DNA from 4 places in the Chitinophaga horti genome. Region 1 is predicted to be linked to each of the others. Evidence: riboswitches for the same ligand, from Rfam matches in the RefSeq annotation. Region 1 holds a riboswitch; each other region holds the start of a gene.

The links. Region 1 has a riboswitch for cobalamin ahead of MKQ68_RS20130 (TonB-dependent receptor plug domain-containing protein). Riboswitches for the same ligand answer to the same signal wherever they lie in the genome.
Region 2: another riboswitch for cobalamin. It lies ahead of MKQ68_RS15700 (ribonucleoside-diphosphate reductase small subunit); the one in region 1 lies ahead of MKQ68_RS20130 (TonB-dependent receptor plug domain-containing protein).
Region 3: another riboswitch for cobalamin. It lies ahead of MKQ68_RS11615 (TonB-dependent receptor); the one in region 1 lies ahead of MKQ68_RS20130 (TonB-dependent receptor plug domain-containing protein).
Region 4: another riboswitch for cobalamin. It lies ahead of metE (5-methyltetrahydropteroyltriglutamate--homocysteine S-methyltransferase); the one in region 1 lies ahead of MKQ68_RS20130 (TonB-dependent receptor plug domain-containing protein).

Annotation. Positions count from the first base shown of each region.
Region 1 covers NZ_CP107006.1:4,997,204-5,004,681, forward strand. Annotated here, with positions in the region: gene MKQ68_RS20120 (trans-sulfuration enzyme family protein) at 1-595, opposite strand, end outside; gene MKQ68_RS20125 (APC family permease) at 691-2,019, opposite strand; cobalamin riboswitch at 2,096-2,310, shown strand; gene MKQ68_RS20130 (TonB-dependent receptor plug domain-containing protein) at 2,416-4,311, shown strand; gene MKQ68_RS20135 (DUF6580 family putative transport protein) at 4,326-4,901, shown strand; gene MKQ68_RS20140 (ABC transporter substrate-binding protein) at 4,967-5,923, shown strand; gene MKQ68_RS20145 (helix-turn-helix domain-containing protein) at 5,892-6,476, opposite strand; gene MKQ68_RS20150 (MarC family protein) at 6,596-7,165, shown strand; tRNA gene MKQ68_RS20155 (tRNA-Arg) at 7,210-7,281, shown strand; gene MKQ68_RS20160 (hypothetical protein) at 7,335-7,478, opposite strand, start outside.
Region 2 covers NZ_CP107006.1:3,893,807-3,901,284, forward strand. Annotated here, with positions in the region: gene MKQ68_RS15685 (class I SAM-dependent methyltransferase) at 1-305, opposite strand, end outside; gene leuC (3-isopropylmalate dehydratase large subunit) at 316-1,713, opposite strand; gene MKQ68_RS15695 (hypothetical protein) at 1,896-3,449, shown strand; cobalamin riboswitch at 3,673-3,885, shown strand; gene MKQ68_RS15700 (ribonucleoside-diphosphate reductase small subunit) at 4,006-4,977, shown strand; gene MKQ68_RS15705 (ribonucleoside-diphosphate reductase subunit alpha) at 5,039-7,417, shown strand.
Region 3 covers NZ_CP107006.1:2,875,300-2,882,777, forward strand. Annotated here, with positions in the region: gene MKQ68_RS11600 (SusC/RagA family TonB-linked outer membrane protein) at 1-1,513, opposite strand, end outside; gene MKQ68_RS11605 (FecR family protein) at 1,774-2,922, opposite strand; gene MKQ68_RS11610 (RNA polymerase sigma factor) at 3,010-3,597, opposite strand; cobalamin riboswitch at 3,665-3,872, shown strand; gene MKQ68_RS11615 (TonB-dependent receptor) at 4,011-6,029, shown strand; gene MKQ68_RS11620 (YncE family protein) at 6,026-7,171, shown strand; gene MKQ68_RS11625 (PKD-like domain-containing protein) at 7,187-7,478, shown strand, end outside.
Region 4 covers NZ_CP107006.1:1,080,453-1,087,930, forward strand. Annotated here, with positions in the region: gene MKQ68_RS04540 (MFS transporter) at 34-1,305, shown strand; gene MKQ68_RS04545 (cysteine-rich CWC family protein) at 1,455-1,697, opposite strand; gene MKQ68_RS04550 (PAS domain-containing protein) at 1,698-2,189, opposite strand; gene metE (5-methyltetrahydropteroyltriglutamate--homocysteine S-methyltransferase) at 2,229-4,535, opposite strand; cobalamin riboswitch at 4,694-4,892, opposite strand; gene MKQ68_RS04560 (TonB-dependent receptor) at 5,038-7,478, shown strand, end outside.

The sequences.
Region 1 (7,478 bases):
GGCTGAGATCGATGCCGAGTTTAATGGGTTGCTGGTACAACGGGCTGCAATAGCTGTTATCCATAATGGTAACGAGGTGGTGACTTTTAGCCAGTGCTACAACGGCCTCGATATCCTGCAGTTCATACGTAAAAGAGTTGGGCGACTCCAGGTAAATAAGTCGGGTGTTGGGCTGAATGGCGGCCGCAAAGTTGGCCGTATTGGTACCGTCGACATACGTAGTGGAAACGCCGAAGCGTGGCAGGATGACGTCGAACATACGGGCGGCCCAACTGTACGGGTCGCGCACTGACACGATGTGGTCGCCTTGTTTTACCTGTGACAGTACAGCGGCGAAGATAGCCGCGGCACCGCTGCCGAAAACGAGGGCTGCTTCTGCGCCGTCAAGGGCGGCCAGCTTTTTTTGCAGGATAGTGAGTGTGGGGTTGTTACCGCGAGAATAGAGGAAGCCTTTGTATTCATCCAGCATCAGCTCGCGCATTTCGCTCACCTTATCGAAAGCAAAATTGCTGCTCTGTACGATTGGCGGCGCAACGGCGTTAAAATACTGCTCTCTGTCTTCTCCCAGTTCATTCAAAATAAAGGATACGTCCATTTCGACAAGTTGTTTTTAGTTTCTTTCAAGCCCATTTTACAAACATATAGCGTTTCTCCGTTTCCGGCGTCATGGAATTTACCAAATACTGATACTTATGCGCCTTTGCGGTTTACCCGCTTCATCAGCAGGTACAACGGCAATCCGGCTACAAACAGGCTCAGTCCGATAGAGGCTGCTTTCCAATCCTGGATAAATATGTTTACTGTAACGAACAGGTATACTACCACAAACAGTAGCGTGAGGTAGGGATATAATTTCATTTTATAAATACCAGTACCATCGAGGTGCCGGGTTTTCTTCCGGAGGATAAACAGGCTAGCCGCCGCGGAGGCCAGTCCGATCGTATCGAACAACATCACATAGTTGAGGATCTTATCAAACGTGCCTACAAAAAACAGCACGAGCAAAATGACCGCTACAAACACCGACAGTGCCACTTCCTGTACCTGCGTTTTACTGTTCACCCGCTTCAGCACCGGCGGCAGTATACCATCTTCCGCCATCGCGTAATACATGCGTGGATTGGAGATCAGGTTTACGTTCGCGTAGCCCAGTACGGAAATGAAAAGCAATAGCGAGATCGTTTTAAAGCCGTACGGACCAAAGAAAGCTTCCGCCATACGGGCCGCCAGCGCATTGGTGTGCTGCAATTGTTCAAACCCGATTACTTTATAATAAGCGTAGTTGATGGTGAGATACAATACTACGATGATCGCGAAACCATAAAACACACCGCGCGGCATATTACGACCGGGATCTTTTACATCAGAACCGAAGTTGATCGTTTGCTGGTAACCGCCGAACGTAAAAAACACTGGCACCAGCGCCGCGCCAAAGATATAGAGCCAGTTTTTAGGCTCCCTACTTTCCACCACCGCATTGGCATTCGACGGGTTGCCGCCGGAGAACACCGCGAGGCAAAGCAGCACCATCATCAATATTTTTAAGATCGTGAGTACATTTAAACTAGTAGCGCTCAGGCGAATGCCGAGCATATTGATCCCATATAAGACCAGTACCGCCACCACGCCGATGAGTTTATGCCCTGCGCCGTTCTGTAACGAATCGGGTAACAGCACCGGGCTGATATACTCTGCACCAATAAGGCATACCGCCGCTACAGATGCAGCGTTGGAGATGAGCAGCATCCAATTGATCATAAACCCATAAGCCGGGTGGTAACAATGTGACAACACCTTGTAAAAGCCGCCGGCTACCGGGTAGCGTGAGCCGATCTCCGCATAGGTAAGTGCACCACAGATGCTCACAATCCCCCCAATGATCCAGATAGCAAAAAACACCCTCGGGTCGTTCGTTTCGCGCGCCACGTTCACTGGTGTGCGAAAGATGCCCATGCCTATGACCAGGCTTACCACGATCATTGTAAGGTCAAAAATGCCCAGCTTTGGTTTAATGCTCATGCGTACAAGATAGTAAATGAAATTGTTGAATGTGACCACCCGGGCGGATTTTAAGGGAAAATCCACTTTTTTATGTACGTTTGCGCCTGAATACGGTTGTCTGTAATGGACATTAATAGGGAATCCGGTGCGAATCCGGAGCTATCCCCGTAGCTGTAATCCTGCTCCGGCTTTATGCCGGAACGTTTTCCGGGACTCGATTTTCTCCATTTACCACTGTCTCACATGAGGCGGGAAGGCCCTCCCGGGAAGCAGGAAAGCCAGAAGACCTGCCGCGTTTCAAATTTTCTTATCAGCGCTTTCGGGTGAAAAGCCGGGAATATGTATATACCATACTGGTATGCCCTTATTCTGTCTGTTCATTTTTCGAGAGCATAGTTTTAACATCAACCGACTATGCAAAAGAAGTTTTACGCATTTCTGTCGGGCGGGTTGCTGCTATTAATGCAGGGCGCCGCCGCACAAGACACAACACAAACCAACTTGTTGAACACCGTGGTGGTAACGGCCACCAAGTTCGCCAAGAAACAGGGCGAAACCGGCAAAGTGGTTACCGTTATTTCCCGCGAACAAATCGACCGCAGCCGCGGTAAAAGCGTGGCTCAACTGCTGAACGAGCAGGTAGGCATGGTGATCGCCGGTGCTAACTCCAACCCCGGTAAAAACAAAGAGATTTACTTCCGGGGCGCTACCACCAATTACACCACCATCCTGATCGACGGTATTCCGATTAACGATGCATCTGGGCTCACGGGCAGCAACATTGACCTGCGCTTCATCCCAACCGACCAGATCGAGCGCATTGAAATTCTGCGTGGCACACAAAGCACCATGTACGGTGCCGATGCGATTGCAGGCGTGATCAACGTAATTACCCGCAAGGGCGGCGACAAAGCCGTGAGCGTGAGCGGCGACCTTAACTGGGGTAGCAATCGTACCGTGAAAGGTACAGTAGGCGCTAACGGCCGTACCGAAAACATCGACTACAACCTGAGCTTCACCCACCTGGAAACAGATGGTATTTCCGAAGCGGAGGACACCCTCAACACCGGCAAGTTCGACCGCGACGGCTATAAGCAGGATGCATTTATGGCCAATATCGGCATACACGCCAGCGAAAAACTGACACTGCGCCCGTTCCTCATGTATTCTAAATTCAAGAGCGATTACGATGGCGGTTCCTTTACCGACGGCGGCAACAAAACCAACTCCGAGTTCCTGCATACGGGCATCAGCGGTGTATACACCCTCGATAAAGGTATGATCCAGGCGAACTACGGCTTCCAGAAAGTGAACCGTGCGGAAACAAGCTCCTTTGGTGTTTCGAATTACGACGGCCGCAACTGGATTGGCGATATCTTTGGCAACTACAATGTGACCGACTGGATGCAGGTACTGGCAGGCGTAGAGTTACGTAAATCACAACTGCTGGATACTTCGCTCTCCACCCCTAACCCGGATATGCATAACACCAGTCCTTACGCAGCACTCTTCTTCCGTAACCTGGGCGGCTTTAACCTGGAGCTGGGCGGCCGCTACACGCTGCACAATACCTACGGCAACAACTTCACCTATACCATCAACCCATCTTACCTGATCGCGGAGAAAGTGAAAGTATTTGCGACGTTGGCGACAGGCTTTAAGGCACCAACACTCACTAACCTGTACGGCCAATGGGGATCTAACCCCAACCTGGAGCCGGAAGAAGCGAGGACCTACGAAGGTGGTGCCGAAGTATCTGTATGGAACAACAAACTGGACCTGCGCGGTGTGGTGTTTAAAAGGGATATTAAGAACGTCATCTTTTATAATAACCTGGGCGAGTACGTCAACCTGAACGAGCAGAACGACAAAGGCTTTGAACTGGAGGCCACGGTTAAACCAGCGAAGTCTTTACAGATCAATGCTTATTATGCTTTCGTAGAAGGCAGCACTAACACGGTTTCCAGCACCGGTAAAGACTCTTTGTACTCCGATGTACTCGCACGCCGTCCGAAACACAGCGGTGGCATCAATATAGGTTACGAGATTTGTCCGCACCTGTTCATCAGCTCCAACGTGCGCTTTAATGGCGAGAAGAACGACCTTCGTTTCGACCCCGTTACTTACGCTTCCTCACCGGTGATGGTAAAGGAATTTACCCTGTGGGACATGTACGTGGAGTACCGTTATTCAAAAAAAGGACGTTTATACGCGAATTTTAATAATATTACAGACACGAAATACAATGAAATTTACGGGTACGGCACACTTGGCTTCAACGTGATGGCCGGCATCTCGTTTAACTTTTAAAAACACAGGCACCGATGTCACTAAAACAACTTCAGCCCCGCTTCATAGTACTACTGGCCTTTATACTGGCAGTAGGCGTGCTGCGGACCGCTACCGCCGGACAAATCACCGCGATCTCCAACTTCTCTCCCGTAGGAGCGATGGCCTTATTTGGCGGTGCTTACTTTTCAGAAAAGTGGAAATCATACGTGTTTCCCCTGCTTACGCTGTTCATCAGCGATGTACTGATCATGAAGATTTTTTTTAGTGACCTCAGTACCGGCCTGCTGTACGATGGCTGGATATGGAACTACCTTGCCGTAGCCGCCATGGTATTATGCGGACAGCTGCTCATCCGTAAAGTGAGCATCAGCAACCTGCTGATTGCCGGTATTGTGAGCGCTGTGGCCCATTGGCTGATCAGCGACCTCGGTATGTGGATGAGCAGCCTGAGTATTTACAGCCATGACTTTAATGGATTGCTGGAATGCTACATTGCCGCTATTCCTTTTATGAAGAATATGATGATCGCCAACCTCGTGTACGGCGCGATCATGTTCTTTGGATTTGAATACACCAAAGCCAGGTACCCGGTACTGGCCCAGGCTTAATATCATCTCAACTGCGCAATGCACCTCGTTTGCATTGCGCAGTTTCTTTTTAAAACCCTGCTATCATGATCGCTTCCTCCTTCCTCCCCGCCGCTACGCAAATGATATACGATATGGGCCTGCAACACCTGCTGCAGGGCATCACGTTCGAATGCCCGCCTGCGGCGCTGGCGGAAAAGGAGCGCGTGGTGCGCTGTGTGCTGGAAGGCAATAACTACAGCAGCGAAGAGATAGACCGTATATTCTCCGCCTCCAAAGCGCAGGGGAAGAGCTTATATTATGTGGATGAGGAATTGCTGGGACGTATAGCCCCCGATGTGATCTTTACGCAGGATGTGTGTGAAGTGTGCCAGATCGACACCCGCTGCACCCAGCAGGCCATCAGTATGTTGCCCAAACAGCCGCAGCTGGTGCCACTGAGTCCCAATAACCTCAATGATGTATTTAAGTGTGCAGTCGACATCGCCACCGCGTTAGGACAGGAAGAAGCGGCCTATCAACACCTGGCTGCCCTGCAGCAACGGCTGGATGCGGTTACCGACACATTGCGCCAGCATCGCTCCCCGTTACGCCGCGTAATGATCATGGAATGGATGGCGCCTATCTATAACTGCGGGCACTGGATACCTTACCAGGTTGCCTATGCCGGTGGTGTAGACATGCTTAGCAACCCGGCCGGCGACTCGATCGTAACGCCCTGGGAAAAGATCCAGCGATATGACCCGGAAGTACTGGTGATTGCGCCTTGTGGTTTTTTGACAGACAGGAGCGCCAATGAATTGTCTTTACTGACCAGCCTCCCCGGCTGGAACGATCTGCAGGCCGTTCGAAATGGCGAAACTTACCTGGCAGACTATGATCTGTTTACCCAGCCAAGCGCCAGCACCCTGGTAGATGGTGTGGAGCTGCTGGCTAAGTTATTTCACCCGAATATCTTTACCATGCCGGCACACTTGCAGCACAAGTGGGCTACGCTGGAGCCGGCGATGGCTATTTCTCAAAATCCTGGAAGAAGTAAATAACGAGGATCACCGCATCGCCCGGCCCAACATTGGTAGGCTTGTGTGGCAGGCGGCCGTCGAAGAACAGGGAATCTCCCTCCTCCATCGCGTACGTCTCATTATTGATGAGATATTCTACCGTGCCTTTTACCACGTATTTATATTCATACGCATCCGTCTTAACCAGCGCCGGACGTTTCGCACCTTCCTTCAATTCCAGTAGCACGATGTCGACCGTACTGTCTTTCAGGTTGCGCGTCAGCACACGGTTATAGAAAAAGCCTTTGGCGTCTTCCTTCTGAAAGGGAGCATAGTCCTTTTTCTTGATCAGGATTACCTTTGGCGTGTTTTTCTGCTGGTGGATGTCGTTGAAAAACTCGTTCATATCCAGGCTAAGCGCGCGGATAATATTTACCAGTACCAGCAGTGACGGTACGGTACGGTTGTTTTCAATCTGGGAAATCAATCCCTTGCTAACGTCGGCTTTATCGGCCAGCTCCTGTACGGTAATGCCTTTTGCCTTACGTTTTTCCTTTATCTTGGTGCTGATCTGAATGATTATGTCTTCCTGCATGGGATGTTTTTGCTCACAAAGGTTTAAATTAATAACAAATTAGATATTTTCGCGCAAACCGGGGCCTCAGCTGCTAAATTACAGCGCACCGGCCACATCTTGACAAAAATACTTACCCTATGTTTAGTTTCGACCAAATCTTTACGATCAGCTTCACTTTATTTGCGGTGATCGATATCCTGGGCTCCGTTCCTATCCTGATATCGTTGCGGGAAAAGATCGGGGAGATCAGCGCTGCCAAGGCCACCCTGGCTTCCGGCGTATTGATGGTACTGTTCCTGATGGTGGGCGAGCCTTTCCTGAGGCTGATGAGCGTAGACGTGCAGTCGTTCGCGGTTGCCGGTTCCATCGTGATCTTCGTGATAGGCCTGGAAATGATACTGGGGATTGAGTTTTTCAAGAGTGATAACGATACAAAGACGGGCAGCCTGGTGCCTATCGCCTTCCCGCTGATAGCCGGTTCCGGCACCCTTACTACGATCATGTCGCTGAAAGCTGACTTCAACGACTCCAACATTTTTGCCGGCATCTTCATTAACCTGGTGATCATTTACGTGGTGCTTCGCTCCCTCAGTTTTATAGAACGCATCCTCGGCAAAGCCGGCCTGATGGTAATCCGCAAGTTCTTTGGGGTGATTTTGCTGGCCATCGCCGTAAAAATCTTTAAAAGCAACATCGGGAACATCTAAAATTCTAATTAAAAACTTAGCTTTGCACTCCCCTGTGGGGAACCGGTCTCGTAGTACAATGGATAGGACGAGGGTCTCCGAAGCCCTAGATGCAGGTTCGATTCCTGCCGAGACCACAAACAAAAAAGGGATGCACCCGGCATCCCTTTTTCTTTATAACAACATCTTTCTACATCGCCCCGGCAGTCATAACTGCTCCCACGATCGCAGCAATGATCGCTAACACATAGAAACATAAGATAACGATCGTAAACACCCCTACGAACTTAAAGCAGGACTTCAGGTTGCCAACGGATTGATTAAAGTTGTTCTG
Region 2 (7,478 bases), 1.1 Mb from region 1:
TGCAGGGTGGCGTTAGAAAAAATGGCGTCGAAACGTTCTTCCAGTTCGAAAGTCGCGATATCAGCCGTTTCAAAATCCATCGCAGGATAATGCGCCTTCGCACTTTTGATCATGCTGGCCGACAGGTCGATTCCTTTTACAGAAGCGCCGGAAGCGGCGATTTCGGCCGTCAGTTCGCCCGTGCCGCAGCCGGCATCCAGTATACGTTCGGCTTCGAGGGGCTGCAACCACGAAAGCAGGTCGCTGCCGTATTGGAATACGAAGCTGTGTTGTTCCTTATATAAACCAGCGTCCCAGGTGCTCATGGTAATTGTTTTAGATCATTTCCCTTACATCGGATACAATGCCTGTAATGGCTGCCGCCGCCGCAGTGAGCGGGCTGGCGAGAAAGGTGCGGGCATTCGGGCCCTGCCTGCCTTCAAAGTTCCTGTTGGAAGTGGAGATGCAGTATTTACCGGCAGGTATTTTGTCTTCGTTCATACCCAGACAGGCAGAACAGCCCGGCTGACGAAGATGGAAACCCGCTTCTTCAAATATTTTATCGATCCCCTCTTCGATCGCCTGCGCTTCTACTTGTTTAGAACCCGGTACGATCCATACGGTTACATCGTCGGCTTTCTTTTTTCCTTTTACGAAGTCGGCCACGAGGCGCAGGTCTTCGATGCGGGAGTTGGTGCAGCTGCCGATGAATACGTAGTCCACTTTTTTGCCGAGCAGCCTGCCGCCTGGCTCCAGGCCCATATAGGCCAGTGATTTGGAGAAAGAAGGTTTTTCGCTGTCTTCGATTTCGTTCAGTGCAGGAATGTGCTGGGTAACGCCCATGCCCATACCGGGATTGGTACCGTAGGTCACCTGCGGCTCAATATCTTCTGCTTTAAACGTCAGCACCTCATCGAACTCCGCGTCTACATCGGTAAACAGCGTTTTCCAGTAATCGAGGGCAGCATCCCAGGCAGCGCCTTGCGGAGCGAATTCGCGGCCTTTGATGTAATCGAAAGTAACATGGTCCGGGGCGATCAGACCACCGCGGGCACCCATTTCGATGCTCATGTTACAGATCGTCATACGGCCTTCCATGCTCAGGCTACGGATCGCCTCACCGGCGTATTCCACGAAGTAGCCGGTAGCGCCGGAAGCAGATATCCTGGAAATGATATAAAGGATGATGTCTTTGGAGAGTACGCCGTTCTTCAGCTGACCGGTCACCTCGATCTTCATACGCTTCGGCTTGTACTGCAAAATGCACTGGGTAGCCAATACCTGCTCTACTTCCGAGGTACCAATGCCGAAGGCGATGGCGCCAAAAGCTCCGTGGGTAGACGTGTGGCTGTCGCCGCAAACGATGGTCATGCCTGGGAGGGTAATACCCAGTTCGGGACCAATCACGTGTACGATGCCCTGGTAGCGGTGGCCCAAACCATACAGTTCTACGCCAAACTCCGCTGTATTTTTAGTCAGCATTTCCACCTGGTGGCGGCTCAATGCTTCTTTAATCGGCAAATGCTGATCGATGGTAGGTACGTTGTGGTCGGCGGTAGCCCTGGTTTTGTTCGGACGAAACACCGGGATGTTGCGTTTCCTTAGTCCGTCAAATGCCTGGGGGCTGGTAACTTCATGTATAAAATGGGTGTTGATGTAAACGGCGTCGGGATGCCCTTCCTTGCTCTTCACAACGTGGCTGTCCCAAATCTTGTCAAATAGTGTTTTTCCCATCCGTAATAAACTTTTGTTTTGTTGCGTTCCTTATTTTTGTGTTCGCCTCTGATTTTATACCTTCAAATCTAACGGCTGAACACTAAAAGGCTATGGCTAAATTTGCGTCTTTTACGATCCGCAAAGCAGGTTAAATTCACCTAAATTATTGAAAAACAGTACGATATAACCATAAATCAACGATGCCCAACAGTATTAACGATGCGCTTTTCATATTAATAAAAACCTTAACAAAAGCTGAAAAGCGGAATTTTCAGCTGGCTTTTAATAAAAACAACGATAAAGAGGACGTGCTTTTTATCCAGCTGTTCAACGTAATGGACAGGATGAAGGAGTACGATGAGGAGGTGATCCTGAAAAAAGTACCCGACATCAAGAAACAGCAGCTGTCCAACGTTAAAGCCCATCTGTATAAACACCTGCTCACCACCCTGCGGCTGCTTTACAAGCAAAAGGACCCGCTGATAGAGCTGCGGGAACAGCTGGACTATGCCCGTGTACTGTACAACAAAGGCCTTTACACCCAGAGCCTGAAACTGTTGGCTAAGGCCAAGACTAGTGCCCGGGAGCAGGAGGAAGTGATGCTTTGCTATGAAATTATCGAATTTGAGAAGCTGATCGAATCGCGGCACATCACCCGCAGCCTGGAGAACCGGGCGGAAGAGTTAAGTGTGGAATCGCAGGACATCAATGCCCACCTGAATCATGTGAGTAAGTTATCCACCCTCAGCCTGCGGATGTATGGCCTGTACCTGAAACTGGGTCATGCGCGGGACGAGAAGGATGTGCTGATGATGAAAAGTTTCTTCGAGACGAACCTGCCCGGCAGGCAGTTGCCGAATATGAGTTTTTATGAGAAGATCTACATGTACCAGGCACATTGCTGGTACTACTACATATTACAGGACTTTGCCATGTACTACCGGTATACCCAGAAGTGGGTTGATCTTTTCACCGAGTACCCATCCCTGTTAAAAACCGACCAGGACATGTACGTGAAGGCGATGCACAACCTGCTGACCGCCCACTTTTACACCATGAACCATGGGAAATTTGCAGAGGCGCTGGCAGCATTTGAGTCGTACATCGACGAACACCAGGACAGCTTTAACGAAAACACCCGCACCTCCTCCTTCGTGTACCGCTATACCTCACGGTTGAACCGCCACTTCCTGGAGGGTACCTTCACCGAGGGATTGGCGATGGTGCCCGAGCTGGAAACGCAGATCGCCGAGCATCAGCTGACCGTTGACCAGCACCGCGTGCTCGTTTTTTATTATAAGATCGCCTGTTTGTATTTCGGCAGTGGGGATAACAACAACGCCATTGTTTACCTGAATAAGATCATTCATTTAAGGATAGGCAATTTGCGGGCTGACATCCAGTGTTTCGCGCGTATCCTTCACCTGATCGCCCACTACGAGCTGGAAAATTACAGCCTGGTGGAATACCTCATCAAGTCTGTTTATCACTTCATTGCGAAAAACAAAGACTTAAGCAGTGTGATGGAAGAAATATTAAAGTTTTTGCGCAAGAATATGTATGCGCACCCCAAAGCGTTGAGCGAAGCGTTTAAAGATCTGAAGCAAAAGCTGGTAACCATCTCCCAGAACCCATATGAAAAACGTTCGTTCCTTTACCTGGATATTATTTCCTGGCTGGAGAGTAAAATCGAGGGAATCCCGGTACAGGACATCATCCGCAGGAAATTCATCAACAAGGAAAAAAGAATATAAAAGTGTAAAACGCTGATGATCAGCCACAGATTTGATCACTAATTTTCGTGTATACAACTCCACACTTTTTGATAAAAAAACATGTGTATTGCATGTTAAAAAAAGTGCCAGAAAACGTCTTTCGTTCACCACAGGGAGTCTTATAAAAAGTACGATTGTTTTTCCACACCTGTTAGCAACTTTTGGGATTAACCCATGTAGCACTTCTTACATTTGCAACAGTTCTTGACATTGTTGTTTTGGTTTATGCCGACCACTTCGGCATGATTAATAGGGAATCGTGTGAGATTCACGAGCAGACGCGCTACTGTGATTCCCCGGCCCGTGCAGTAAACGGTTCAGATTTACTTCCACTCCCCCTTGCCACTGTGTAGAACACGGGAAGGCCGGAAGTAAATGGGAAAGCCAGGAAACCTGCCAAACCAACAGATTTGTCAAAGCCTTCGCGTAATAAGGTATTGGCGAAAGTAACCTCCACCGGTGACTGCCGGAAAAGTTATCTGCCGTCGTATCGACTTAGTTATCGCACATTACAGACCATATAAAACACTGATTGATGAACAATGAGAATGAAATCCTTTTAAAGGAGAACAAGGACAGGTTTGTGCTGCTACCAATTAATTATCCCAAAGTGTGGGAAATGTATAAAAGGCATGAAGCCAGCTTTTGGACGGCCGAGGAAATTGACCTCAGCGGCGACCTGAAAGACTGGGCGGCTCTTAACGATGGTGAGCGCCACTTCATCAGCCACGTACTGGCTTTCTTTGCTGCGAGCGACGGGATTGTGAACGAGAACCTGGCAGTAAACTTCATGAGCGAAGTACAAATTCCGGAAGCACGTTGCTTCTACGGTTTCCAGATCATGATGGAAAACATCCACTCTGAAACCTATGCCCTGCTGATCGATACTTATGTAAAGGATCCGGTAGAAAAAGATCGCCTGTTCCACGCTATTGAAACCGTTCCTGCCGTTAAAAAGAAAGCAGAATGGGCATTGCGCTGGATCGAGAATGGCACTTTTGCAGAAAGACTGGTAGCCTTTGCTGCCGTAGAAGGTATCTTCTTCAGCGGTTCCTTCTGCTCTATTTTCTGGTTGAAAAAACGCGGCCTCATGCCAGGCCTGACCTTCTCCAACGAGTTGATCAGCCGCGACGAAGGTCTGCATTGCGAATTTGCCTGCCTGCTCTTTAGCATGCTGGAAGGTAAGATCAGCGAAAAACAGATCCAGGAAATCATTGGCGACGCTGTTGCAATCGAAAAAGAATTTATCACAGAAGCACTGCCGGTTGCACTGATCGGTATGAACGCAGAACTGATGAAACAATATATCGAGTTCGTAGCCGACAGGTGGCTGAGCGAACTGGGCGCCGCTAAAATGTTTAACACCGCGAATCCGTTCGACTTCATGGAAATGATTTCCCTGCAGGGTAAAACGAATTTCTTCGAAAAACGTGTAGGCGATTATCAGAAAGCGGGTGTAATGGGCGGCAAAGATTCCCAGACATTCAGCCTTGACGAAGACTTCTAGGACATATATCACCGGATACATCAAACAAGACTACTATTAACCACCCAATAAATTCGAGCAAATGTTTGTTATAAAAAGAGACGGTAAAAAAGAGACCGTAAAATTTGACAAAATCACTGCACGCGTAGAGAAGCTTTGCTACGGCCTGGCGCCGGAGTACGTTGATTCTATCGACGTGGCAAAGAAAGTGATCCAGGGTTTATACGATGGCGTAACCACCAGTGAACTCGACAACCTTGCTGCTGAAACAGCTGCATCGCTCACCACCAAACACCCAGACTATGCACTGCTGGCTTCCCGCATCGCGGTGAGCAACCTGCATAAAAATACCATCAAGTCATTCTCGAAGACGGTAAAAAATCTTTACGAATACCTTGATCCTAAAACCGGTAAATCTGCCGCACTCATCGCGGACGACGTATACGAAATCATCAGGAAGAATGCGGAGATCCTCGACTCCACGATCATTTATGACCGTGACTTCGGTTTCGATTACTTCGGTTTTAAAACACTGGAGCGCTCTTACCTGTTGAAAATTGATGGCAAGATCGCAGAACGCCCGCAGCACATGTTTATGCGTGTAGCCGTTGGTATTCACAAAGAGGATATCGAATCTGCCATCAAAACTTATCACCTGATGAGCGAGCGCTGGTTCACACACGCCACGCCTACTCTCTTCAACGCAGGTACACCTAAACCACAAATGTCATCCTGCTTCCTGCTCACCATGCAGGGCGACAGCATCGATGGTATTTACGATACGCTGAAACAAACTGCTAAGATCTCCCAGAGCGCTGGCGGTATTGGTCTCAGCATCCACAACATCCGCGCTACCGGTTCCTACATCAGCGGCACTAACGGTACCTCTAACGGAATCATCCCAATGCTGCGTGTATTTAACGATACCGCGCGTTATGTAGACCAGGGCGGTGGCAAACGTAAAGGCGCTTTCGCCATCTACCTCGAGCCATGGCATGCAGACGTATTCGAGTTCCTCGACCTGCGTAAAAACCATGGTAAAGAAGAGATGCGCGCCCGCGACTTGTTCTACGCCCTGTGGGTATCTGACCTGTTCATGAAACGTGTTGAGCAAAATGGCGACTGGAGCCTGTTCTGCCCACACGAAGCACCAGGACTGGCAGAATGCTGGGGTGAAGAGTTTGAAGCACTGTACGAGCAGTACGAAAAAGAAGGCCGTGCCCGCAAAACTGTGAAAGCACAAGACCTCTGGTTCGCTATCCTCGATGCACAGATCGAAACCGGTACACCTTACCTGTTGTATAAAGATTCTGCCAACCGCAAATCAAACCAGCAGAACCTCGGTACCATCAAGAGTTCCAACCTGTGTACAGAGATCATCGAGTACACTGCGCCGGATGAAGTAGCCGTATGCAACCTGGCATCCCTCGCGCTGCCACGCTTCGTGATCGACGGTAAATTCGATCACCAGAAGTTGTACGACGTTACTTACCAGGCTACCCTGAACCTGAACAAGATCATCGACAATAACTACTACCCGGTTGAAGAAGCACGCCGCTCTAACCTCCGCCACCGTCCGATCGGTTTGGGCGTTCAAGGTCTGGCAGATGCGTTCATCCTCATGCGTTATCCGTTTGAAAGCGAAGAAGCGCGTAAGCTGAACAGCGAGATCTTCGAAACCATCTATTTTGCCGCGATGACCGCTTCTAAGGATCTGGCAGCACAGGATGGTCACTACGAAAGCTACCCTGGCTCTCCTATTTCGAAAGGCATTATGCAGTTCGATATGTGGGGTGTAACACCAAGCCCACGTTGGGATTGGAAAGAACTGAAAGCGGAAGTAGCAAAAGTAGGTGTTCGTAACTCGTTGCTGGTAGCGCCGATGCCAACCGCATCTACCTCCCAGATCCTCGGTAACAACGAGTGCTTCGAGCCGTATACTTCTAACATCTACACCCGTCGTGTATTGAGCGGCGAGTTCGTGATCGTGAACAAACACCTGCTGAAAGACCTGGTAGACCTCGGCCTGTGGGATAATGATATGAAAAACCAGATCATTGCACACAACGGTTCTATCCAGAAGATCGAGCAGATCCCTTCACAACTGAAAGAGCTGTACAAAACTGTTTGGGAAATCAAACAACGTACGATCATCGATATGGCGGCCGACCGCGGCGCGTACATCTGCCAGAGCCAGTCACTGAACCTGTTCGTAGATACGCCTTCTGCAGCTAAACTGACCTCCATGCACTTCTACGCCTGGAAACAAGGTCTGAAAACAGGTATGTACTACCTGCGTACACAGGCAGCTACACAAGCGGTACAGTTCACCGTGGAAAAACAAGGCGGCCAGCAAATGCAGCCTGTTATTCAGCAAGGCGGCACCGAAACCGAAGAACTGGAAGTTCCGGTTGGCGCAGTTTGCACTATGGAAGAAGGTTGCGTAACTTGCAGCGCTTAATTTGCGATAACTATTCCCACTATAAAGAAGGCTGCCCGCAAAGGCGGCCTTCTTCTTTTTG
Region 3 (7,478 bases), 2.1 Mb from region 1:
CTTCGAGATCGAGCCATTTGGTAAGGTGGGCGGTGTTGCGGATATTGATGCCGAGGTTCCGGTCGCTGGCATAACGATCTTCCAGCGCATCGTCGCGGTAAGTAGCCGAGGCGTAGAATGCGTTTTTTTCCCCCGCGCTGGCAATACTTACGTTATGTTGCTGCAGGAAAGTGTTACGTTTGGCATAACGCGCCATATCATCATAGTAATTGTAACCACCGGCGGCCAGTGACGCCAGTTTCGCATCCAGCTGTTGTTGCGTGATGTTGCCTGCATAAAAATCGAAGTATGCATTGGCGCCCTGGTTGATGTATGCTTTATTGTCCAGCATCGATTGTGCGTACGACGCGGCATCCGGCCCCTGTAAGCCAGGATTACCTGCGGCCCATTCTTTTTCCAGCTCCACCAGGTCGGCCGCATTTGCCCTGTTACCGGTGTAAAAATTATACGGCTGAAACGTGAACGTACTCGAAGCATTTACCTGCGGACGTCCCTTCTTTGCTTTTTTGGTAACGATCACGATCACACCGTTAGCCGCGCGGGCACCGTAAATCGACGCAGCAGCGGCATCTTTCAGCACTGTTATTTTTTCTATATCCTCCAGGTTAAGGCCTGGCAAGGCTTCTGTAATATCACCAAACGAATTGAGCGAAGTGTTTTCCACGGGCAAACCGTCTACCACGTATAAAGGCGACGTGACCCCGTTCATGGAAGTAGTGCCGCGGATGAGACCATTGTTGTAACCGGCCACACGCCCTTCCAGCAGGGAGTTGAGATTGCTGAGCCGCTGCTGTTGCAGTACTCCCGCAGTAACCGTAGCGAATGCACCCGTAGCACGCTCCTTACTTAGCGTTTGATACCCGGTGGCGTAACTGTTGATCACCACCGCTTCCAGCGAATCGGTAAGCTGTTCCATCACTACTTCAAAACTGATGGCAGCCGGTTCGTTAGTCAATGTTTTAACGCCCGCAACCGCACTCCCGTTCAACAAGCGCGACAAACTGATCTCTCTCGACTTGAATCCCAGCGAGGATACCTGTAACACCGCGTTCTCACTCACCCGCTCCAGCGTAAACATGCCATTGGCATTGGTGGAGGCGCCGGTGGTGAGTCCGCGCAGGCGCACCGAGGCGCCGGGTAAAGGTTCACGATCGTTCGTAAAAACAATACCCGACACCTTCAGTTCGCGGGGTTGCTGTGGCGCAGTAATTGCTTCCACAGGCTTCTCTGAAAGAAAAATGGTTTGTACCGATATGCGGTACTTTAATGGTTGGTTTTTGAGCACTTCGTCGAGGAACGCCGGCAACGGCATATCGCGGGCATCAATGGTTACAGGCGGCCTGTTTTTCAACAGACTTTTGTTATACATCACTACGAAGCCGGCCTGTTTTTTTATGGCAGAAAACACCTTTTCGAGCGGCACCTCCTTTCCTGAGAAGGTAATACGTTGTGAGGCGACTTTGGCTGATACGTGCATGCACAGCACGAGTAAAAGAAAACTGGTTAATCTCATGATCCGCAGCATTTGATGGAGAGGGCGCTGCGTTCCGGCAGATGCGCCGGTATTGCTGCCTGCCCCAGGTAACAGGTACAATGCCCGGCCAGGAGCGTGCGTACGCCACCGCCCTCCAATAACACATTTTTGCATAAATTGCAGTGGTTTTGGTTGAAAAATGTTGTGAGATACAATTTTATACCTGACCCTTATTACACCGGAAGTGACGCCAATCACTTCCGGCTTTTACAGGCCGGTTTACGTCTAAAGTTGTGTTATTACGGTAATATCACCAGCCTCCTGCCAGCTTCCATCCTGAATTTGATCTTTAATTCTTCCAATCCGATAAGTACGCCCGACAAAGGTTCATTGCGGCTCATTTCACCGCCGAGGGTAATGTCAGGCACTTTTCCTTCATATACGATATCGAGGTCGTACCAGCGCGCCAATTCGCGCATCACATCCTCTAATTTCCTGTCCTCAAAATTGAACAAGCCGTTCTTCCAGGCCATCACAGCGTCTACGTGCGCGTTTTGCACCACCTGCAACTGCCCATTACCCAGGTTCGCCTGCTGGCCGGGCCGCAGCACGACCGGTTCGTCATTGCCTGTAACGCTTACCTTGCCATCCAGCAAAGTGGTGCTGGCGATCTTCTCATCCAGGTAGGCTTTTATGTTAAAGCGGGTGCCTAATACTTTTATTTCCGAGGATTGATTTACCTGCACGGTAAATGGTTGCGCATCATTCTTCGCCACTTCGAAATAGGCCTCGCCTGAAACTTCCACGCGGCGTTCTGCGCCTGTAAAAGCAACGGGGAATTTGATCATAGTTGCTGAGTTGAGCCAAACCCTGGTACCGTCTGGCAGCAGTAGCGAAAACTGGCGGCCGCGCGGGGTGTTAACGGTATTGAAACGGACTGCATCCGCTTTACCAGATTGCTCATCGTAGGCCAGCTGCCCTTTCAGTAAACGAATACGGCTACCACCCTGTCGCGCCACTTCTCCGTCGGGCAAACTGTCGAGCAACACTTGTTCGCCGTTATCGAGGGTGAGTATGGCGCCTTCCCTGCCGGGCAACACGTCTTGTATGGTAGTGACGGCCAAATCAGGGGCGGCTTTTTGCGCGGGCTTTAACCAGATATAGGTAGCAGTGCCACCAAGCAACAATATAGCTGCCGCAGCCCAGCCCCATCGCCGCATAAAATGCACCCGGTGTACCGGTGCTACCGGCCGTGGCACAGGTATACGCTCCAGTTCACTGAGCTGTGCCGACAGCCAGTCGTTATCGGCAAAAGCATCCGCCAACTGCCGGTTCGCGGGATGTTCGTCCATCCACAACGACAGCTGTTGCTCCTCTTCGGGCGTAATGCTGCCATCCAGCTTCTTCAGGAGCCACCGCTCCAGCCTATCTATGCGATGTTGGTCCATACAGGTAAAGATGCCGGCCAAAATGACGAGCCTCCATGTATACCACAAGGAAGCTGGCGTTTTAACCAAAGGATCTGAAAAATAATTTTAGAAAGTCTTAAGCAGGAGTAATAATGCGAAGAACCCTTTATCCGACAGGCGGAAGCGCAACAGCTTCAGGGCGCGGGACTTCTGGTTCAGCACCGTTTGAGGAGAAATGCCTAACTGTTCGGCCACTGCCGCGGTAGACATCTTCTTTATAAATAGTAGTTTAAAAACGTTCCCACACTGTTCCGGCAGCCGGTCGATCTCATTAAACACCTCTGCCAGCACCCTGGATTTCAGCATTTCCAAGTCGGCCTTTTCTTCCCCTTCGGGAGACAGGTACAACAGTTCCTGGTGAGAAAGCTCGTGCCGGTCGCGTGCTTTCAGGTAGTTGAAGCAGCTGTTACGCACGCTTACATACAGAAATGACTTGATATCTGATAAGTTATCGAAGTCGGTCCGTTTGTTAAACAGTTTGATCATGCTTTCCTGTGCGATATCTTCCGCCTCTCCCTCGTGTTCAATGATCTGCCGGGCGAAGTATACCAGGCCACGATAGTACTTCTCATACAATGCAGCCGTGCCGGCCCCGGTACCTTCCCTGAAAAGCCGGATCAATTCGATTTCACTATACGGTTGATTGGTCTGCAAAACGTGCGCTGGATTACTTTGGCTGGCAAGCTATAAATAATGCGGGAGAAAACTCAATATTTTTACCTACTTTCACGCCGCAATTGGTTTTTAACGGTGCGTTCAGCCCGTTAAAATTAATAGGGAATCAGGTGCAAATCCTGAGCAGACCCGCTACTGTAAGTTCTGTTGAACACTTCGACATCCTCATTGCCACTGTTTTTGGTATACTAAGAACGGGAAGGCCGTCGAAAGTGAGAACAAGCCAGGAGACCTGCCACTGCAGATAGATTAAAGCCTTCGCGGATGAGGCTTTAATACATGAAACTGAAATGATTTCAGCTGTTTATTGTCGTATCCCATCCAGCCACCTGCTGGGAAATTAACTATTGATGTATATATCAGTTACATCAAAAGCGTTGCTATTAGCGCTTTTGACATCTATTTGTATCAACCTGTACGGGCAGTCTGTCCCGAAGGATACTGCTGCCGTAAAAACGCTTCGTGGAGTTACGATCTACACATCTTCCTATAAAGAAATTATTCCCGCGCAACAACTGCATGGCGAACAGCTTAAAAGCCTGAACAGCTTCTCCGTTGCCGATGCCATCCGGTACTTTGCCGGTGTGCAGGTAAAGGATTACGGCGGTATTGGCGGCCTTAAAACCGTAGATATGCGCAGTATGGGCACCAACCATATGGGCGTGTTTTACGATGGCATACAATTAGGCAATGCGCAAAACGGGCAGATCGACCTGGGCAAGTTCTCGATGGACAATATCGAATCGATCTCCGTGTATAATGGCCAGAAGAGTGAGATCTTTCAACCCGCCAGGGATTATGGATCGTCGGGTACCATCTATCTTCGCAGCCGCAAGCCAGTATTCGATTCTGCACAAAGCACGCACATTAAAGGCGTGTATAAAACCGGCTCGTTCGACCTGGTAAACCCTTCGCTGTTATTCGAGCAAAAGATCACCAGCAACGTGAACGCTTCGTTCAGCGGGGAGTATATAAAGTCATCGGGGCGGTACCCCTTCCGCTACAAACGCGTATTTCATGATTCCAAAGACGTAGCCTGGGACACCACTGCCATCCGGCAGAACGGCGATATTGAAGGCTTGCGCCTCGAGAGCGGCCTGTATGGCAACATTAGCCGCGGCTTCTGGAGTGCTAAAGCATACTTCTATAACGCTGAAAGAGGTATACCCGGCGCCATCGTGAACAACGTCTGGAAACGCTCGCAGCGCCAGTGGGACCGCAACCTCTTCCTGCAGGGATCTTTTCAGAAGAATGTGCTGCCGAAGTACGACATCCAGGTCAACGCCAAGTACGCCAACGATTACATGCGTTACCTGAACCCCGATACGACTTTGATGTACCTGGACAACAACTTCCGGCAGCAGGAATGGTACGCATCCGTGGCGAACAAATACAGCATCACGAAAAAGATCGACATCAACCTTTCTACCGATTTCCAGTATAACACCCTTAGCTCTAACCTAGACGGCTTCGTATTTCCCGAGCGGTTTACGTCCCTGGTCGCACTGGCCGGTGCGGCGGAACTGGGTAAAGTAAAGATGCAGGCCAGTGTGTTAGGCACCTTTATACATGAACGAATTAACCGTGGCAACACCTCCGCCGGTGATGGAGCGGTAGCAGCGCCCGCCAAAAGAGAACTGACGCCTGCGGTGTTCTTCTCCTACAAGCCGTTTACGAAAGCTGACTTCAACATCCGGGCCTTTTATAAAAACATCTTCCGGATGCCGACTTTCAATGACCTCTATTACACCGACATAGGCAACATCGCGCTGGAACCGGAGTACACACATCAATACAACCTTGGGGCCACCTACCAAAAGAGTCTTAAAAACGGCCTGCTGCGCGAATGGAAACTGCAGGCCGACGGCTACTTCAATAAAGTGACCAACAAGATCGTCGCCGTACCAAAGGGCAGCGGCATGTACCGTTGGATGATGATGAACATCGGCACCGTGGAGATCAAAGGTGCGGACGTGGTATCGGATCAGGCCTTCGCGCTGGGGACCGACCTGGTACTGAATGTAAGACTGGCCTACACGTACCAGGTAGCGCAGGACTTTACCCGGCGTAAAAACCCGGAGCTGGAAAAGATCACCTACGGCGGCCAGATCCCCTACATTCCCTGGCATAGCGGCTCGGTGATAACCAGCATCCTGTTCCGCGACTGGCGACTAAACTACAGCTACATCTATGTGGGCGAACGCTATCACAACTCGGCGAATATACCCGAGAACTACGAGCAGCCGTGGTATACGAGCGACCTGTCCGCCTCAAAAGAAATCAAGCTAAAAAAGTTTCGCTTGAAAGTATCGGGGGAATTGAATAATGTGTTTAACCAGGATTACGAAGTCGTACTGAACTACCCGATGCCGAAACGCAATTACAAAATCATTTTATCCGTTGAGTTATGAGAATATACCCGATACTATTCCTCCTCCTGGTATCGCTTACCTGCTGCAGGAAGGACGTGGAAGTATTCATCAATGAGGACACTAACCTGGATTCTACCGCCAACAACGGTTTCGCGGGCTTCTACCTGCTGAACGAGGGCAACATGGGCAGCAACAAAAGCACCCTCGATTACTTCGATTACACCACCGGCAAATACCAGCGCAACATCTACGCGGTATACAATCCCACCGTACCCAAAGAACTGGGCGATGTGGGCAACGACATCGCTATTTACGGCGGCCGCCTGTATGCCGTAATCAACGCCTCCAACAAAGTAGAAGTGATGGATGCCCGTACGGCCAAACGCATCGGGCAGATAGAGATTCCCAACTGCCGTTACATTAAGTTCGATAAAGGCTTCGCGTATGTAACGTCTTACGCCGGGCCTATCGAGATCAACCCCAACTATACGCAGAAGGGCTATGTAGCGAAGGTAGATACCGCCACCCTGGCCATTGCAGATGAATGTATGGTAGGCTACCAGCCCGACAACCTGGAGATTACAGGCGGTAAGATTTACGTCGCCAACTCCGGCGGCTACATGGGCGCGGGCAGCACCGAAAAGTATGAACGTACGGTATCTGTAATCGATCTGGCCACGTTCAAAGAAGAGAAACGCATCGATGTAGCGTATAACCTGCATCACATTAAAGCAGATAAACGTGGTGACCTTTGGGTTACATCGCGGGGCGATTATAAACAACTCCCCTCCCGTTTGTACTTCATTGACAAAGTGCAGCAAAAAGTGACCGACACTTTACCTATAGCGGCGAGTAATTATTACCTGGACGGCGATTCGCTGTACATCTACAGCACCGAGTGGAGTTACATCACTTACTCCAACGTGATCAGCTACGCCATCGTTAATACCCAAACCCGCGAGGTAGTGAGCCGTTCCTTTATTACCGATGGAACTGTCGACGAAATTGAAGTACCCTACGGCATTATGGTACACCCCGTTACCAAAGATATTTATGTAACAGACGCAGGCAACTATGTGTCGCCGGGCATACTGTATTGTTTTTCGAAGGATGGTAAAAAGAAATGGAGCGTTCGCACCGGTGATATACCAGCCCATTTTGTGTTATTGCCTAAATCATAAACCAAATAAAAATTAATGAAACATTTCATTCTTGTGCTGCTCGCGGGCGCCATCTTTCTTGCTTCCGCCTGTAGGAAAGAACAGTACCTGCCGCCCACCATTATCGGGGTCGAAGCCGATACGACCATCCTGAACATCGGTGATAAGATCGTACTGGCGCCCGACATCACCAACCTGAAAGGCAACAAGTACGCCTGGCTGGTGAACGGCAAAGAAGTAGCATCCGGTCAAACCTTTTATACGTTCGAAGCTACCGACTCCGGCCATTTCGCGGTGACGTTCCGCATCAACAACAAAGGCGGTAATG
Region 4 (7,478 bases), 2.4 Mb from region 1:
TCCCCGTTAAACATTCATTGCGCAGCTATTTACATGGAAAATACAAAGGAGATCAAACAGCGGGTTTTTACCCCTTACCAGGTTTTTGTGATTACGATTCTTGCTTTCCTGCAGTTCACCGTCGTACTCGATTTTATGGTGATGTCGCCACTGGGCACGCTGCTGATGGATAAACGATACATGGGCCTTACGCCCCACCAGTTCACGACCGTGGTATCTGCCTACGCCATCAGCGCCGGTATATCCGGGTTCCTGTCGGCCAGCTTCGCCGATAAGTTCGATCGTAAGAAGTTGTTGCTGTTCTTTTACAGCGGCTTTGTACTCGGCACGCTGTTCTGCGGTTTGGCCCCCACGTACGCCACGATCCTCGCAGCCCGTATCTTCACCGGCGTATTCGGTGGGGTGCTGGCGTCTATCTCTTTCGCCATTATCACCGATCTGTTTCCGCTACAAGTACGCGGACGGGTGATGGGCTTCGTGCAAATGGCTTTTTCTGTCAGCCAGATCATGGGCATCCCCGTAGGGATTAAACTGGCGTCGATGTTCAACTGGCATGCGCCGTTCCTGCTGATCGTAGGCATATGCATTCCGGTGGGCATTATCATCGCCATCAAACTAAAACCGGTAAATGCACACCTGCAACTGCAGCAGGCTACCCGCGACCGTAACCCGATGGCGCACCTGTTCAGCGTCATCAAACAGCCGGCATACCTGCGCGCTTTTACCGCCACGATGCTCATGGCGACGGGCGGTTTTATGCTCATGCCGCTGGGCAGCGATTTCACCGTGCATAATGTGGGCATTCCTTTCGAAGATCAGTTTCTCATTTATATGGCAGTTGGCTGCTGTACGCTTATTGCCGGGCCTTTATTGGGCAAACTGGCCGATAAGGTCGGTAAGTTCAAAGTATTCGTGGGCGGTTCTATCCTGGCCATGATCATGGTCGGTGTATACACGCATCTCAGTATCACTCCTATCTGGGTGGTGATCATCATCAACGCCCTTATGATGATCGGCGTTTCTTCCCGCATGATCTCCGGCAGTGCGCTCATGACTGCGGTCCCCGAAATGAAGGACCGCGGTGCGTTTATGGCCGTGAACTCTTCCGTGCAACAGGTATCTGGCGGCATCGCCGCGCTCATCGCCGGTATGATCGTGATCCGCCAGCCGGACGGGCACCTGGAGCGGTTCGATATCATGGGGTATGTGATCATAGCAAGTATGATCGCGATGATACCGTTACTGTATGTCGTGTACAAATACGTGATGTCGAAAAGTACGGCTGCGGAGAAGAAGGCGGCATAAGTCGCGATGACACCGTGTGGTATAAAAGTATGTAATGTCGAAGCGTACGGCTGCAGAGAAGAAGGCGGCTTAAGTGACACCGTTATTTTACGTGGTATACAAGTAGGTAATGTGAAGCGCACGGCTGTGGGGAAAGGCGGCGTGCGTCTTTAGCGGCTTCTACGAAAAGAGAAGAGGCGGAGCAGTTTTTCCTTCAGCGGCTTATTGCGGTACTCCTGCTGAATATCCAGCAGGCACTTGCGGCACAGGCATTCCGTATAGGCGCCGGCGATGTGTTCGCGCATCTCCGCATTCAGCTCGATCCCGTTACACTGGCATTGGAGGATGTTGCCCACTTTACATTCAAAGGGAGCATTACATCGCTGGCAGTATTTGGTTTCGTGACACGGCATCTAAAGCGCTTTTAAGAAAATAATATAATTCACCAGTTCGCCCTGTTGATTCATCAACGGAAAGCTTTCTAACCGGGTAGGGAAGGGGCGGCCGGTTTGCGAGTGTACGGTAAACTCGGTCTCGAATGGCTGCTGTGCCGCGATGGCCCGGGTCATCTGCTCGATCATCGAGGCGTCGCTGTCTTTATTCCGGAACTGTTTCAGTTGTTGATGCAACACCGCGTCCGCACTATACCCTGTAATCTCCCACAAGTTACTGCTTATGAATAAAATCTGGCGTTCGGGGTCAGTTACGATCACCAGTTTGTTGTCCCGGAGCAGCGCCTGGGCAAAATCCCACCTCAGGTGCCAGTTTTGATCCGCAGCGAGCTTGTCCAGCTCCTGTACATCACTGCCCAGTTTCAGGTTGCGATGGTAATAGGAAATGAAAATGTCCCAGCTCATGAGCGGGGCATTAAACCTTGGGCTGGATTGTTTAGCTGTTGTTTTCATAAAAAGGCCGCACTGCAATTTAGCAATGCGGCCGGATATTTAGATGGTTACTTGTTGTTTTACCACTTCCCTCGCCTTGGCAGCAGCCTGCACCATGTTGATGAGGGCGGCTTTGGTTTCAGGCCACTTGCGGGTTTTAAGTCCGCAGTCGGGGTTTACCCACACGTTTTGTATCGGCAACAACTGCGCCGCTTTTTCCAGCAATGCGGCCATCTCTTCCACACCCGGTACGCGGGGCGAGTGAATGTCGTACACACCAGGCCCGATCTCGTTCGGGTAGCGGAAGCCGGCAAAGGCATCCAATAGTTCCATCTGCGAACGCGACGTTTCGATCGTGATCACATCGGCATCCATTGCGGCAATGTGTTCGATGATGTCGTTAAAGTCGCTGTAACACATGTGCGTGTGCACCTGCGTATCATCCTTCACACCACTGGCCGATATACGGAACGCTTTCACGGCCCAGTCGAGATACGTTGGCTGGTCCTGTTTCCGCAACGGCAACCCTTCGCGAATCGCAGGCTCGTCTATCTGTATGATATGAATGCCCGCCTTTTCCAGCGCCACCACTTCATCGCGGATAGCCAGTGCAATCTGGAACGTGGTTTCGGAACGTGGCTGATCGTCGCGCACAAAAGACCATTGCAGGATCGTTACCGGCCCCGTGAGCATGCCCTTCATCGGTTTGCTTGTTTGCTCCTGCGCAAAGCGGCTCCAGCGCACGGTCATGTCGGCCGTACGGCTTACATCGCCGTATATCACCGGCGGCTTCACACAACGGCTGCCGTAACTTTGTACCCACCCGTTTTTAGTGAACAGGAAGCCGTTCAGCAGTTCGCCGAAGTATTCCACCATGTCGTTCCGCTCAAACTCGCCATGCACGAGTACGTCCAGCCCGATCTCTTCCTGCACGCGGATCACGTTGATGGTGGCTTTTTCTATTTCCGCATCGTATTCCGCAGTGGAGAGTTCACCTTTCTTCAGGCGCGCACGCAACTGGCGGATGTCGTCTGTTTGCGGGAAGGAACCGATCGTCGTAGTCGGGAACAGCGGCAGTTTAAAGCGCTGTTTTTGTAACTCCTGCCGTACGCGGAACTCGCTCGCGCGTTGATCATCTTTAGGGCCGATGGCGGCTGTCCTGGCTTTTACGGCTGCCTGGTGAATGAGCGGAGACGTGCTGCGTGCTGCAATGGCGGCCTGGTTAGGGGCGAGCAGTTCGGTGGCGCCGTGCGCGATGGCGTGCAGTTCCTTTACCTCCTGCAGCTTCTGTTTGGCGAAGGCCATCCAGTTTTTGATTCCTGGTTGTATCGCCGTTTCTGCCTCCAGGTCGAAGGGGGTGTGGAGTAACGAGCAGCTCGGCGCGATCATTACCCGATCGGTACCAATAGCGGCTACCGCTTGTTGAATGAGTGCGAGTGATGCATCGTAATTGTTTTTCCAGATGTTACGGCCATCTACCACGCCCAGTGAAAGCGTGAGCTGTGGAGGTAGTAGTGGGAGCGCGGCTGCCAGCTGTTGCGGTGCCCGTACCAGGTCGAGGTGCAGGGCACATACAGGCAGGTTTACCGCCAGTGGCAGGTTTTCGCGCAGGTCACCGAAGTAAGTGGCGACGAGCAGCTTTAATCCTTTGCAGGCCTTGCGGATCTCTTTGTAAGCCCACTCGTAAGCCTGGCGGTCTTTGTCGGCGAGGTCCATGGCCAGGAAGGGCTCGTCCAGCTGCACCCATTCGGCGCCGAGCGACTGCAAACGTTGCAGGGCTTCGATGTACACGGGTACAAGTTTGCGGATCAGGTCAATACGCTGGAAGCCGGCTTCTTTTTCCTTGCCCAGCAGGAGGTACGACACAGGGCCGATCAATACCGGTTTAGGCACGCGGCCTAACGCGTGTTTGGCGCCGCTGAACTCCGCGAACAGCTTTTGGGAAAAGAGGCGAAATTCCTGTTTGGCCGTGAACTCCGGCACAATGTAATGGTAGTTCGTATCGAACCACTTGGTCATTTCCATGGCCTTTACGTCCAGCCCGTTTTGCTGGTAACCCCGCGCCATGGCGAAGTACAGGTCAAGCTCCGTGTTGCCTTTTACGTCTGTAACCACGGCCGCATAGCGCTGCGGGATATTACCCACGAGCAGGCTGGCGTCGAGCACCTGGTCATAAAAGCTGAAGTCGTTGCAGGGAATGAGGTCGATGCCCGCGGCCTGCTGAAGGTTCCAGTGTTCTTCCTGGAGCAGTCGGGCGGTTTGGATCAGTTCACCGGCAGTGATCTTTTGCTGCCAGTATTGTTCACAGGCTTTTTTCAGTTGCCTGTTGGCCCCCACACGCGGGTAGCCGAGGTTGTTCTTGAGCATACGCATAAAACATTTAAACATTATGAAATAATGTTCCTTCAGTTTTCGGTATGCTTTCGGAAGTGAGATAGGGGACACAGGTTTCCCTGTCAGGCACAAAATGGCATGGCCTGTGCTTGGGAAATTGGGTCCTGACTATGCTTCATTGCGCGAAAGCATTGGTCTTGAACAGTAGGGCAAGTATCCTGGCTTGTAACGTTATTGCCGTCCTTCTCATGCCTTATGGAATGGCACAATGGAACTTGTTTCAGGCAACAACTCAGGTATGTTACTTACAGTTGCGCGACAGCCCGTGATTTACACACGGTTCCTTATTAAAAGCGGCTTTCACCGCTTACCTCACTGTGGAAGAGAAAATTAAAGAACTAAGGCAACAAAGATAGCACTACGCGCCATCAATTCCAAAGGCATATATGGCTAAAAAATAAATATCGAAAGCAGCGAAGGTTTTTAAAAGCATTATCGTCCAATACATAATAACAAACGAACACCAACAAATTTTATGCGGCAGATAACGGCGATCATCGTTTTTACCTTACTGGCACTGGGCGCACAGGCGCAGGACCTCATACTGAAGGGCACTTTTAAGAACAAGGCCGGCGAGGCCCCGGTACGCGGCGCTACGGTGCGGGTTACCTCTCCCCAGGACTCCACTTATAAATTTAACGCGGTAACCGACAGAAACGGTTCTTTCGAAATAAAAGGCATGAAGCCGCAGCTCGTATTACTTACCGTTACGTCTATCGGGTTCAGCGAGTACAGCAAGGCATTCATGCTGGAGCCAGCCTCGGCTGATATGGGTGTGCAATACATGATAGAGGGCGCCCGCGACCTGAAGGCTGTAACCGTGAAAGGCCAGGTACCACCAGCACAGCAAAAGGGTGATACCACACAGTATAATGCAGCGGCTTTTAAAACTAATCCGGATGCATCGGGCGAAGACCTGGTGACCAAGATGCCGGGCATTACGGTAGAAAACGGTACGGTAAAGGCACATGGCGAAAATGTACGTAAGGTGTTGCTGGACGGTAAGGAGTATTTCGGGGAAGATGCAACACTTGCCCTGCGTAACCTGCCGGCAGAAGTGATCAGCAAAATTGAGGTGTTCGATAAACTGAGCGACCAGGCACAGTTCACCGGATTCGACGACGGTAACTCTATGAAAACGATCAACATCGTCACCAATGGCAGCATGCGGGCTTCGCAGTTCGGTAAGGTGTTTGCCGGTTACGGTACGGATGATCGTTACAGCGCAGGTGGTAACCTCAACATCTTCAACGGCGACCGCCGTATTTCCATTATCGGGATGGCTAACAACATCAACCAGCAGAACTTCTCTATGCAAGACATTCTCGGCGTTACCGGTGGTGGCGGCGGATTTGGTGGTGGCCGCGGCGGCGGTGGTCGTGGCGGCGGTGGCGGTCGTGGTGGCTTTGGCGGCGGCGGCGCAGGCGGCTGGGGTGGCGGCAATGCCGGCAACTTTATGGTGGGTAACTCCAGCGGTAACAACAAAACCAACTCCTTCGGCATCAACTTTACCGATAACTGGGGCAAGAAGTTGCAGGTGACGGGCAGCTACTTCTTCAACAACAGCATCAACGAAAACCTGACCAACACCGACAGGCAAACGATCCTGAGTGCAGACACCTCTACCTACTATAAAGAAACGGCACAAAGCAACAGCAAAAACTACAACCATCGCATCAACCTGCGACTGGAATATAAGATCGACTCGATGAACACGTTGTTCATTACGCCGAACATCAGTTTCCAGGATAACAGCAGCAACACCTTAAATGAAGGTTCGCTCGGCTACGACCCGGTAAAGGCATACTCGCTTACTTACAACAGGCGCGCTAACGAAAACAAAGGTTTCAACTTCAACAATAATATTTTGTACCGCCATGCGTTTGCAAAACGCGGCCGTACGATTACGCTGGGTGTAACGACTGGTTTCAATAAACGTGACGGTGAAACGTATCAGCAGGTATACACTACTAATGTTTCCAACAACGTAGCACAACCGTCCGATTCCAGTGATCGTCACACACTTCCTAAGAGCGATGGCTACCAGTTGTCGGCTAATGTGTCGTACACCGAGCCAGTGGGACAAAAAGGACAGTTGCAGTTCAGCTATAACCCGTCTTACTCCAAAACGAACGCTGACCAAAGGGCTTACCTGTTCGACGATGTGGAAAGTAAATATTCGCAGTTTGACACCACGCTGTCTAACGTATATTCCAATACTTACATGACCCAGAGTGGTGGCGTTAGCTATCGTTTGGGCGATCGCGACAAGATGTTGTCTGTCGGCACCAACTATCAGTACTCAGAACTGAACGGCGACCAAACCTTCCCGATGACACCCCGTACCCGTAAAAACTTTACCAACGTGCTGCCCAATGCGATGGTGCGCTGGAAGTTCAACGACCGTAACAGCGTACGTTTGTTCTACCGCGCTAATACCACGCAGCCTTCCATCACGCAGTTGCAGGGCGTATACAATGTAAATAACCCGCTGTTCTGGACAACCGGTAACCCGGACCTGAACCAGCAGTATTCCAATACCCTCAATACCCGTTATAACTTCACTAATACCACTAACGGCTCCAGCTTTGTAGCCAACGTGTTCTTCCAGAAAACCCAGGACTATGTGGCCAACGCGACGTACGTGGTGCGCGGCCGGGATTCACTGGTGGTAAGTAACGATACGCTGAAACGCGGTTCGCAGTTAACCAAACCCGTTAACCTGGATGGTTACTGGAGCCTGAATGGTTTCCTGAACTATGGCATCCTGCTGAAGGCGCTCAAAACGAACCTGAACGTGAATGGTGGTATCAGCTACTCGCATGTACCGGGCATCATTAACCAGGTAACCAGCATGACCGATAATTATAACTACAGCGGTGGTGTGGTGCTGTCGAGCAATGTGAGTGAGTACAT